2 regions of the Methylobacterium sp. WL64 genome follow, and region 1 is predicted to be linked to the other one. Evidence: riboswitches for the same ligand, from Rfam matches in the RefSeq annotation. Region 1 holds a riboswitch; the other holds the start of a gene.
The links. A riboswitch is a leader RNA that binds a small molecule or an ion and turns the genes downstream of it on or off. The one in region 1 is predicted to bind thiamine pyrophosphate.

Region 1 (5,892 bases):
CGACCTCGCCCGCTTCCTCCATCGCCAGCACCTCGGCGCGCAGGTCCTGGGTGATCTTCATCGAGCAGAACTTCGGCCCGCACATCGAGCAGAAATGCGCGACCTTGTGGGCGTCCTTGGGCAGGGTCTCGTCGTGGTAGCGACGGGCCGTATCCGGATCGAGGCCCAGGTTGAACTGGTCTTCCCAGCGGAAGTCGAACCGGGCGCGGCTCAGCGCGTCGTCGCGCAGCTGGGCGGCCGGGTGGCCCTTGGCGAGGTCGGCGGCGTGGGCGGCGATCTTGTAGGTGATCACCCCGGTCTTCACGTCGTCGCGGTCCGGCAGCCCGAGGTGCTCCTTCGGGGTGACGTAGCAGAGCATCGCGGTGCCGAACCAGCCGATCATGGCGGCGCCAATGCCCGAGGTGATGTGGTCGTAGCCGGGGGCGATGTCGGTGGTCAGCGGGCCGAGGGTGTAGAACGGCGCCTCGCCGCACTCCCGCAACTGCTTCTCCATGTTGACCTTGATCTTGTGCATCGGCACGTGGCCGGGGCCCTCGATCATCACCTGGCAACCCTTGTCCCAGGCGATCTTTGTCAGTTCGCCCAGCGTCTCCAGCTCGCCGAACTGCGCGGCGTCGTTGGCGTCGGCGATCGAGCCCGGACGCAGGCCGTCGCCGAGCGAGAACGACACGTCGTAGGCCCGCATGATGTCGCAGATCTCGTCGAAATGCTCGTACAGGAACGATTCCCGGTGCCCGGCCAGGCACCAGCGCGCCATGATCGAGCCGCCCCGCGAGACGATGCCGGTGACCCGGCGGGCGGTGAGCGGCACGTGCGCCAGCCGCACGCCGGCATGGATGGTGAAGTAGTCAATGCCCTGCTCGGCCTGCTCGATCAGCGTGTCCTTGAAGACTTCCCAATCGAGCTTGAGCGGGTCGCCACCGACCTTCTCGAGCGCCTGGTAGATCGGCACGGTCCCGATCGGCACCGGGCTGTTCCGGATGATCCACGAGCGGATGTTGTGGATGTTGCGGCCGGTGGACAGGTCCATGACCGTGTCGGCGCCCCAGCGGATCGACCAGACCAGCTTCTCGACCTCTTCCGCGGCCGACGACGTCACGGCCGAATTGCCGATGTTCGCGTTGATCTTGACCAGGAAGTTCCGGCCGATCGCCATCGGCTCCAGCTCGGTGTGGTTGATGTTGGCCGGGATGATCGCGCGGCCGCGGGCGATCTCGTCGCGCACGAATTCTGGGGTGATGAACGGCGGCACCGACGCACCGAAGCTCTCGCCGTCTGCCAGCGTGGCTTCGGCGCCCGCCAGCATCGCGTCGCGACAGGCGTTCTCGCGGTGGGCGACGTAGATCATCTCCTCGGTGATGATCCCGGCTCGGGCGAACTCGTACTGCGTCACCATCTGCCCGGGGGCCGCCATGCGGATCGTCCGGGTAGCGGGGCAGGGCGCCACGAGCTTGTCGCCGGCGAAGCCGTTATCCTCCGGCTTGACCGCACGGGGCTCAACCGCGGTGTAGCCGCGCGCCGCGATCCAGGGCTCGCGCACGCCGGGCAGGCCGGCGGTGAGGTCGATGCGGGCGTCGGTCTCGGTGTAGGGGCCCGACGGATCGTAGACCCGCACCGGCTCCTCTTTCGGATCGGACAGGGCAATCTCGCGATAGGGCACCCGGATGTCCGGCCGGCCGACCGGATTCGCGTAGACCTTGCGCGACCCGGTGACCGGACCCGTGGTCACGGTCTCGGGGCTGCCTTTCACGTCCTTGGGGAGAACGGGTGCGTTCATCGTGGGCCTCTCCTCGTGTTGGAGCGCTCCGGACCACGCGATGGCTGAGATGAGATCCGGCCGCACGCACGCGAGCAGCCGCGGGTTCCCGTCCCTCCGCCGGTATGAGCCGGATCAGGTTCAAGGGTCAGGGCAGCATGCCCAATCTCAGCCCCCTTCAGGGCCCCCCTCGGAACAGTTCAAGACTCGGCCCCGGGGATGGGTTTGTCAATGCTGCGGCGAGCTGAGCGGATAACAGGCTGGTGTTGTACGGCGGGAGAAGCTCCGGTCGCCCAAAGACAAGAGCCCTGTGTAGGGGCAGGGCCGCCCAACCACTCATCAAAGCCGTCCTGGGCCAAACAAACTTGGCTACGATGCCCATCTTTGAACCTTCAAGAAACGATGCGCATCCTGCTCCTGCTGCTGGCCGCCCTGGCGGTGCTCTACCTGGCTTGGCTCGTCGCCCTGGTGCTGTTCCAGCGGCGGCTGATCTACCCGGGCGCGGCTTGGAACGGGCAACCCGTGCGCATCCAGGCGGCACCGCCCGGGACCGAGCCGGTCACGGTAGCGACAGAGGACGGCGAGCGGCTTTTCGCCCTGTGGCGGCCGCCGCATCCCGGCTGCGGCATCGTCATCAGCTTTCACGGCAACGGCTCCCGGCCCGAGCCGCACGCGGCACGCTTCGCCGCGGATCCGTGGCGCGCGGCCGGCTGGGGTGTGCTGGCGCCGGCCTATCGCGGCTATCCTGGCTCGACCGGCACGCCGAGCGAGGACGGCCTGATCCGGGACGGGCTGGCGGCGGTCGCGGCCGCTGAGGCACGGTCCCCGGGGGCGCCGATCCTGCTGCATGGCCATTCCCTGGGTGCCGCGGTGGCGGTCGCGATCGCCGGGCAAGTCGAGGCGATCGGGCTCTACCTTGAAGCACCGTTCGACTCGCTGACCCATGCCGTGCGGCTGCATGTCCCGCTGGCACCATCCTGGCTCCTGCGCGACACCTATCGCTCGGACCGGCGCATCCAAGGCACGTCCGCGCCGGTCCTGATCGTCCAGGGCACCGACGACCCGGTGGTGCCGGCCGAGCTCGCCCGGGCGCTCGCTACGGCGGCGGGGCCCCGAGCGCGGTTCGAGCTGGTGCCGGGCGACCACATGTCGATCTTCGGGTCCCGGGATCGCGAGGCCGAGGCGTGGTTCCGCGGACGTGTGGGGCCGGCCTGCAGGACGCCGGATCAGGCTGTGCCCTGAAAGGACGGGAGGAGACATCGTTTGGTCGGACGCCGCCCCCGGCGCTGGAACGCCGACGATCCGGAGATGCCCGGCGCGGTTGCCCGGATGGATCCGGTCTGCCCGCTCTGCGGCCGGCCTATCCCGCCCCGCGCCCGCTCCAGCCTGCACCACCTCACCCCGAAGCTGAAGGGCGGCACCCACCAGGGCACGGTGCGGCTGCACCAGATCTGCCACTCGGCGATCCATGCCCGCTACAGCGAGGCCGAGATCGCCCGCCGGCTCGCCGACGTGGACGCACTCCGGGACGATCCCGAGATCGCGCGCTTCGTGGTCTGGATCCGCGGCAAGCCCGACGACTTCCACGCCGCCACGCGCATGACCCGCGACCGCCGCGCGGGCAAGCGTCGGGATTGAGGCAGCCGTTTACCCGGCGCTCAGGACATCTGCAGGTTCCGGTCCCGGGCCGGCAACCCCGTCAACCTTGTCGATCCACACTGGCCCCGGTCTGGGAGCTGAACGATGGGCGGGGCAGGGGACGTGGGCGGCCGGCTGGCCTGGGTCGATATCGCCAAGGGGATCTGCATCCTCATGGTGGTGATGATGCATTCCGTCATCGGCACCGGTGCGGCCCTGGGCGGCGAGGGATTCCTGCACCCGGTGGTGGCCTTCGCCAAACCGTTCCGGATCCCGGATTTCTTCCTGCTGTCCGGCCTGTTCCTGGGGCGGGTGATCGACCGGGACTGGCGCCTGTTCGCCGACCGCCGGGTCCTGCACTTCGCCTACTTCTACGGGCTCTGGCTGGTGATTCAGTCGGCGGCGCGCTACGGCGGCATCGTCAGCGATGCCGGGCCGGGCGCCTTCGCCGCCCATCTCGCCCACGCGCTGGTCGAGCCGTATTCCAGCCTGTGGTTCGTCTACCTGCTTGCGGTCTTCTCCGTGGTGACCAAGGTCTTGCGCCGGTGCCCGGGGGCGCTGCTGCTGGCCGGCGCGGCCCTGCTGCAGGTCGCCGACATCCGCAGCGATGCGACCCTCGTCGAGGAGTTCTGCGGCCGCTACGTCTACTTCGTGGCGGGCTACCTGTTCGCCGGCCGGATCTTCGCCTTGGCCGACGCGGCCCGCCGGCATGTCGGCCCCGCGCTGTGCGGCCTCGCCGCCTGGGCCGTCTTGGAAGGATGGATGGCGCTGACGCCCGCCGGCCATCCGGCCTACCCGACCCTCGCCAGCTTGCCGATCGCGAGCCTCGCCCTCGGGGCGGCCGGCGCCCTGGCGATCGTGGTCGTGGCCGCGCTGATCGAGCGGTCGGGGACCGCCGTCGCCGAAGCCCTCCGGACCTGCGGCCAGCGCTCGATCGTGATCTATCTCGCCTTCTCGCTGCCGATGGCCGCGACCCGCGAGATCCTGGTCCGCACCGGGCTCGTGAACGATATCGGGCTTGCGAGCCTGATCGTCATGGCGGCGGCGCTGCTGGTGCCGCTGGCCCTGGAGCGGCTGGTGCGCCACACGCCGCTCGCCCTGCTGTTCGTGCGTCCGGCCTGGTTCCGGCTGGCGGGAGCGCCGCGCCCGCGTCCGTCCCTCGCGGCCACCTGAGGCCGGCAGCTCAGCTCTCGAACGCGATGCCGATCCGGCGGCTGCGCCGCCACGCCACGGCGGCCTGCCGCGGGTCGGCCCCGTCCGTCAGACGGAGCGGGAAGCGGTCCGGCACGGCTTGATCCTCCTCGACCTCGATCTGAGCGCCGGTCTCGGTGGCGTCCCAGACGAGGCAGCCGACCTCGCCGCATGCGAGCAGCAGCGTGCCGAACGTGAAGGCGTTCTTGCGGAATGCCCCGCGGCGATCCTCCGTCATCGCACCCTCTCTCCGGTCCCGGTCCGCGACACCCAGGCGCGCGGACTGAACAATACGGCGAGACGGTTAACGGGCTGGATGGCGCGCGGAGACTGGTATCCCAGGCCGAAACTCAATACGTGTTTGGGTCATCCAGGAGATGCGCCGCCGCTGCAGGCTCGCCAGCTTCGCGGCGTTCAGGATGCCCCCAGGGCTACGGCAATCCTGCAACGCATGGCGTCGATCCCGGCTTCGCCGCTGATCGCGACCTCGATATCGTGGGGCGATGGCTTCCGGCTGGCGCCCGGCATCGGTAAGGCGAACCGCAGCGACGGTCCGCCCTTCGACGCCTTCGCAGGTCGGGGCCGAATTTTCATGACAGGGATCGGGCGCGTGCCGGGTTGTTCACCGGGCGATGGTGCACCGGGAGGACTCAATGCGGGATGCGTCGGCGCAGGAGCTCATGATCCTCAGCGCGTTGCAGGAATGCCGGATCCAGCTGGAGACCGCGCGCCGGGACGAGGCGAGCCGGGCCGCCGTCCGGCTCGAACTCGATGCCGCCCTGCAGCGCGAGGAGGCGCTGAAGACCGAGATCGTGCAGGAGCGGGAGCGCACCGAGGCCGTGCGGGTCGTCTTGCTGGCGCTCACGGCCAGCATCGGCCGGTTCGGCCTGCGCCGAAAGCTGTTCACGGCGCGCATCGCCCGGCTCGGCCGGGAGACGCCGGATTCCGGCCCGCAATCGGTCCGGCACTCGGTGCTGCTCGCCGAGGCGCGGCGGGTGCTGGGGCAGGATCCGACCGCCTCGGGTTAAGGTGCGGGGATGCCCGCGGCCGGGGCCGGGGTGCTGAACGGAACGCTAACGACCCCTTAAACCGCCGCATTTAGCGTGCCGTAACCGGGCTACGCCGCAACGCACGCGCGCGCTGGTTTCGGATCGTTCGAAGACGGGATGCATGGCCAAGGGTCGGGGCAGGATGGAGCCGAATTTCGACGTGCCGGAAGGGCGCGTCCGGGATCGCGGCGAACTCGACCTGCGCCTGTCCCGGGACGACCGGGCCGGGACAGGGGAACGCGTGGGTAAGCGAGCGGA
Region 2 (5,892 bases), on a different contig from region 1:
GCGATCATCACGATCAGCGGCGCCGCCACCGCGAGCGCCGCCCCGACCGCGACGTCGTAGTAGAGGACCAGGCCGAAGGCGACGAGCGCGCCGCCGGCATCGATCACCGTGTTCGGGATCTGATGCAGGACGAAGTCCCGGATCTTCGTGATCTGCTGGAAGTGGTTCAGGACCTCGCCGGACTTAAAGGCGGCACCGTCGATCCGCACCCGCAGCAGGTGGGCGAAGACGCGGCGGGAGATCCGGCGGTCGAGGAAGACCGCCAGCGCGATGATCAGGCGCCCCCGGAACGCGGTGAGCCCGACCTCGGCGGCGATCGACAGGAGTGCGAGCAGCGCCAGCCCGAGCAGGTGCAGGTCGGCCTGCCCGGCCACGATCGCGTCGACGATGCGCTGGGTGGCGACCGGAAAGACCAGCCCGGCGCCGTATCCCGCCGCGATCGCGATCAGGAGACGGGCCACCTGCCCCCGGCGCAACGCGAGCGAACGGCCGAGCCAGCGCCAGCCGAAGGACGATCGGTCTGCCCGCAACATCACCCCCGCGCTCCGAATCGGGCGCGGAGTGAGGCATACATTCGCGGCGCTGGCGACCGCTCCGCGTGGGTTCATCCGGGGACGCCGCGTCCGGGATGCGCCATACGGACGGTTAGGGCTGGCACCCGTCCCAGGCCGCCAGGATGCGACGGGCGGCGGCCGCGGGCCCGGCGGCGCGCATCAGCGTGCCCATCACGGCGACCCCGGCTGCACCCGCATCCTGGCAGAGCGGGATGCGCTCCGGCGTGACGCCACCGAGGGCGACGATCGGCAGGCCGGCACGACGGGCCGCAGCTAGGCCCTCCGGACCGAGGGCCGGGCCGTAGCCGGGCTTGCTGGCGGTGGGGAAGATGGGGCTCAGGGTGACATAGTCGGCGCCGGCCCCGGCGGCTGCCTCGACTTCCACGGGTGCGTGGGCCGAGATCCCGATCAGCGCATTCGGTCCGAGGGCCGCGCGGGCCGCCGTGATCCATTCCGGCCCGGTGCCGCCACCGAGATGCACGCCGTCCGCCCCGAGTGCTTCAGCCAGGGCGATGTCACCGCCGACCGTGAGGAACGCGCCCGCCGCACGGACCCTGGCGGCGATTCCGGCGCCGAGGCTGCGTCGCGCCTCCGGGTCGAGGTCGCGGTCGCGGAACCAGATCCAGCGGACGCCGCCGTCGAGCGCCGCCTGCACGGTGTCGGCCAGCGGCCGGGCGTGCCCGTGCCGGTCCGTCACCGCCAGCAGCCGCGACGGCAGCGGTCTCACGAGCCGACGAGGCCGAGTTGCGGACTCGACGGATCGGCCCGGCCGCGGCGGGGGATGCGGCCGGCGCAATAGGCATCGCGCCCGGCCTCGACCGCGCGGCCCATGGCTCGGGCCATCCGCACCGGGTCGTCGGCCTTGGCGATGGCGGTGTTGATCAGGCAGGCCGCCGCCCCGAGCTCCATGGCGATGACCGCATCCGAGGCGGTGCCGATGCCGGCGTCGACGATCACCGGTACGCTCGCGCGGCGACAGATCAGCTCGATATTGGCCGGGTTGGCGACCCCCATGCCGGAGCCGATCAGCGAGCCCATCGGCATGATCGCGGCGCAGCCGAGATCCTCCAGGCGCTGGCAGACGACCGGATCGTCGTTGCAATAGGGCAGGACTACGAAGCCCTCGTCCACCAGATGCCGGCAGGCCTCGATCAACTCGGCCACATCCGGATAGAGGGTCTCCCGGTCGCCGATCACCTCGACCTTGATCCAGTTGGTGTCCAGAGCCTCCCGGGCGAGCTCGGCGGTCATGATCGCGTCGCGGGCGGTCTCGCAGCCGGCGGTGTTGGGCAGAAAGCGCTTGCCCTTCAGGATGCGCACCGTGTCCGAGCCGTGGCCCTGGAGGGACACCCGGCGGATCGAGGCGGTGACGACCTCGGCCCCAGACGCCGCGACCGCGTCGCGCATGATCGCCTGGGTCGGGTAGCCGGCCGTGCCGATGAACAGCCGCGAGGACAGCTCCACCCCGGCGATGGTGAAGCGATCCGCCTCGGTCTCGGGGCGCAGCGGCGTGACGGTCTGGTCCATGGTCAACCTCCCTGCATGGCGCGGACGATCTCGACCCGGTCGCCCTCGGCGACCGGCGTCTCGTCCCAGTCCCGGCGGCGCAGCACGCGGCCGTTCAGGGCGATGGCGATGCCCTGGGGGCTCTCGATACCGGTCTCGTCGGCCTCGGCCCGGAACAGGGCCGCGATGGTCTCGACCGCGAGATCCCGCATTTCTCCGTTCACCAGAAGCTTCATGCCGAGGCCCTCGTGGGTTCGCGTCGGTCGAAGCGCGCCCGAGTGAACGGCTGTGCGATCTCCGGCAGCGCGCCGCGTGTGACGAGTTCGGCGACCGCCTCGGCCGTCACGGGGGCGAGCAGGTAGCCGTTGCGGTGATGGCCGGTGGCGACGACGAGGCCCGGCGCGAGCGTGTCGATGATCGGCGCGTCGTCGTCCGAGGTCGGACGGTAGCCGCCCCACACGGCCTCGACCTCCATCTCCTCGATGCCGGGCAGCACCCGGCGCGCGCCCTCGAGCAGGGCGAAGAGGCCGCCGGCGGTGATGCCCGACCGGAAGCCGCAATCCTCGACCGTTGCGCCGACGATCAGCTGGCCGTCGCTCTTGGGCGCCATGTGGACCTGCTCGGTCCAGATCATCCGGCTGAGCGTGCCGGTGCGCGCGGTGGTGCGCAGGGCCATCGACTGGCCCTTGAGCGGTCGCACCGGCAGGGCGAGATGTTCGGGCAGCAGGCCGCCCTCCCCGCTCCACGCGCCGGAGGCCAGCACGACGGTATCGGCCGTCACGGCCTCGTCGCCGGCCCGGATGCCGGTCACCGTTCCGCCGGACCAGTCGAGCCCGCTCACCGCCAGGCCCTCGACCAGCGTCACGCCGGCACGCCGACAGGCTTCGGCCAGTGCCGCCATAACGAGGCGGGGATCGACCTGGTGATCCAGTGGGCAATGGATTCCGGCGGTGACGGCCGGCCGCAGGGCGGGCTCAAGGCGCCGCACCTCGGTGCCCGGGAGCCACGCGGCGTCGAGGCCCGAGCGGCGCTGCAGGTCGTAGCGGAAGCGCAGGCGCTCGACCTCGTCGCGGCCGATGGCGACCACGACGGTCCCGTCCGCGCGATAATCGATCGACAGGCCGGTCTCGGCTTCGAGGGCGTCGCGGAACCCCGGCCAGAGCCGGAGCGATTCGAGGGCGAGGGGCAACAGCGGATCGGAGCCCGGCTCGTGCTCGGCGGCCGGGGCCAGCATGCCGGTGGCGGCCAGGCTCGCACCCGCGCCGATCGTGTCGCGCTCGATGACGACCACCGCGCGGCCGGCGCGTGCGAGCCGCCAGGCGATCGACAGGCCGATCAACCCGCCGCCGACGACGGCGACATCGGCACGCGCCGGCAGCGAGGCCTGCGCGGCGAAGCCGCCCGGGAGGCGGCGGCGTCCGATCGGCGAAACGGGGCGGTCAAAAGCCAAAGTCATCTCCGCGGAATTCCGTCGCGAAGATCGGGCCGTCTGCTTCGGTGAGAAGCGGTGACCTGCCATTCAGGCGGCCGCGGTCCAATCCCTACGCCGGTGTGAGCCGGATCAGGTTCGAAGGATTTCCGCGCCGCAGGTCCGGGGGACGTGCCAGCGGTTTCTCAGCCCCTTGCCGGGGATCTCCCTGGAACAGCGATAGATCTGGTCGCGCGGGCCCCGCGGGTCAAGCCCGCGGTCTGCGGGCGGGCTATCGGGGGCGGACAAACGGCCTGTGGCCGTCACAGCCTGGAGCATCGGGCGGAGGCACTGCTGCGCCGGTCAGCTCGGCGCACGCGGCCGCAGGAATTTCGGGCGGAACACCGCCATGGGCTCGCGGAAGCCGTCGAGGACGTGCTCGCCCAGGGGGATCGGATCGCCCCAGAGGAAGTCCACGAACGGCTTCGACATCAGCAGCGGCTCGCCGAGCTGGCGGTTCAGCCGGGCGATCCGGCTGGCGAGGTTCACGTCGCGGCCGATGACCGTGAAGTCGAGCCGGGAGCCCGAGCCGACATTGCCGTAGGCGGCCTCGCCGTGGTGGAGCGCGATTCCCGCCGCCACCGGCACCGAGAACTGATGCAGGGCGTTGGCCTCGTCGAGGGCCGCCAGCGCGTTCTGGGCCGCAGTGAGCGCCCCCTTGGCGGCCCCCCCGAGATCGTCGCCCGATTCCCGGAAGATCGCCAGCAAGCCATCGCCCAGATACTTCAGGACCTCGCCGCCCTCACGCTCGATCGGCGGCACCAGGCAGTCGAAGAACACGTTGAGCAGCCCGACCGCCTCCTCGGGAGTCATGTCGGCGGAGGTCCGGGTGTAGTCCCGCATGTCGGCGAATAGGATCGCCGAGCGGATCCGCGTCACCTGTCCGCGGCGGATGTCGCCGGCCAGGATCGCCCGGTGCGGCTCGTCGCCGACATAGAGGCGCAGCACGTGGTCGAGCTGCTTGTTGAGCACGCGCATCTCGGCCACGGCCGCAAGCGCCGGCATGACGAAGCGGAGGATCGCGATGTCGTCCTCGCCGAACCCGTCGGGCGCCTTCGTCGCGAAGGTGATCCCGTTCTTGGTGCCGTTGGTGAAGAACAGCGGCGCCACGACGTAGTGGGTGTAGCCGCCGGCCTTCAGGTCCGGGATGATCGCGTAGGCATCGTCCGGCGTCTCGGCGACGTCGAGGATCAGCCACTCGCCGGTCTCGTGGACGGTGTGGAACGGGCTGTTGAGATAAGCCTCCTGCGAGCGGCCCCCGTGCGGGAACAGCCGCACGCTGGTGCCGCCGTCCCGGGTCCAGACCCGGCCCACGCCGGCATATTCCGAGTGCAGGGTGTCGATCGCAGAGGAGGCCCGATCCACCGGCACGCCGATGGCGATCAGCCGCTCGGCGAGGCCGGAGAGCATGTCCTCGGCTTTCTGCAGCCGGGCGCCCTCGCCAAGCAGCCAGTCGCGGATGCCCACCGAGGGCTGGAGCGCGCCGAAGGGCACGTCGTCGGCTTCGGAGCCGTCCGCGAAGGCCGTCGGCAATCCGGGCGTTGGCGGGCGGCGTTCGAGCATGGCGCCAAGGTGGGGGCCGCGCAGCCGCCTGGCAACGCAGTCGGAGGGGAGGCGCCGCGGGGGGGCCGCGACGGGGGCTCAGTTGTCCAGGAAGCTCCGGAGCTTCCGGCTACGCGACGGGTGCTTCAGCTTGCGGAGCGCCTTGGCCTCGATCTGCCGGATGCGCTCGCGGGTCACCGAGAACTGCTGGCCGACTTCCTCGAGGGTGTGGTCGGTGTTCATGCCGATGCCGAAGCGCATGCGCAGCACGCGTTCCTCGCGCGGGGTCAGCGACGCCAGCACCCTTGTCGTGGTCTCGCGCAGGTTCGACTGGATCGCCGCGTCGATCGGCAGGACGACGTTCTTGTCCTCGATGAAGTCGCCGAGGTGGCTGTCCTCCTCGTCGCCGATGGGCGTTTCGAGGGAGATCGGCTCCTTGGCGATCTTGAGGACCTTGCGGACCTTCTCCAGCGGCATCGCCAGCTTCTCGGCCAGCTCCTCCGGGGTCGGCTCGCGGCCGATCTCGTGCAGCATCTGGCGCGAGGTCCGGACGATCTTGTTGATCGTCTCGATCATGTGCACCGGGATGCGGATCGTGCGGGCCTGGTCGGCGATCGAGCGGGTGATCGCCTGCCGGATCCACCACGTGGCGTAGGTCGAGAACTTGTAGCCGCGCCGGTACTCGAACTTGTCGACCGCCTTCATCAGGCCGATGTTGCCCTCCTGGATCAGGTCCAGGAACTGCAGGCCGCGGTTCGTGTACTTCTTGGCGATGGAGATCACGAGGCGCAGGTTCGCCTCGATCATCTCCTTCTTCGCCTG

Region 2: another riboswitch for thiamine pyrophosphate. It lies ahead of thiO (glycine oxidase ThiO); the one in region 1 lies ahead of thiC (phosphomethylpyrimidine synthase ThiC).

Annotation. Positions count from the first base shown of each region.
Region 1 is NZ_VRVA01000012.1:99,055-104,946, reverse strand. It holds gene thiC (phosphomethylpyrimidine synthase ThiC) at 1-1,777, opposite strand, end outside; TPP riboswitch at 1,852-1,957, opposite strand; gene FV242_RS09140 (alpha/beta hydrolase) at 2,159-2,998, shown strand; gene FV242_RS09135 (HNH endonuclease) at 3,020-3,394, shown strand; gene FV242_RS09130 (acyltransferase family protein) at 3,500-4,567, shown strand; gene FV242_RS09125 (pilus assembly protein PilZ) at 4,578-4,823, opposite strand; gene FV242_RS09120 (ATP-dependent helicase) at 5,239-5,613, shown strand; gene FV242_RS09115 (transglycosylase domain-containing protein) at 5,756-5,892, shown strand, end outside.
Region 2 is NZ_VRVA01000003.1:47,506-53,397, forward strand. It holds gene FV242_RS02450 (peptidase domain-containing ABC transporter) at 1-533, opposite strand, end outside; gene FV242_RS02455 (thiamine phosphate synthase) at 646-1,281, opposite strand; gene FV242_RS02460 (thiazole synthase) at 1,278-2,081, opposite strand; gene thiS (sulfur carrier protein ThiS) at 2,084-2,296, opposite strand; gene thiO (glycine oxidase ThiO) at 2,293-3,516, opposite strand; TPP riboswitch at 3,581-3,708, opposite strand; gene FV242_RS02475 (adenylate/guanylate cyclase domain-containing protein) at 3,832-5,091, opposite strand; gene rpoD (RNA polymerase sigma factor RpoD) at 5,170-5,892, opposite strand, start outside.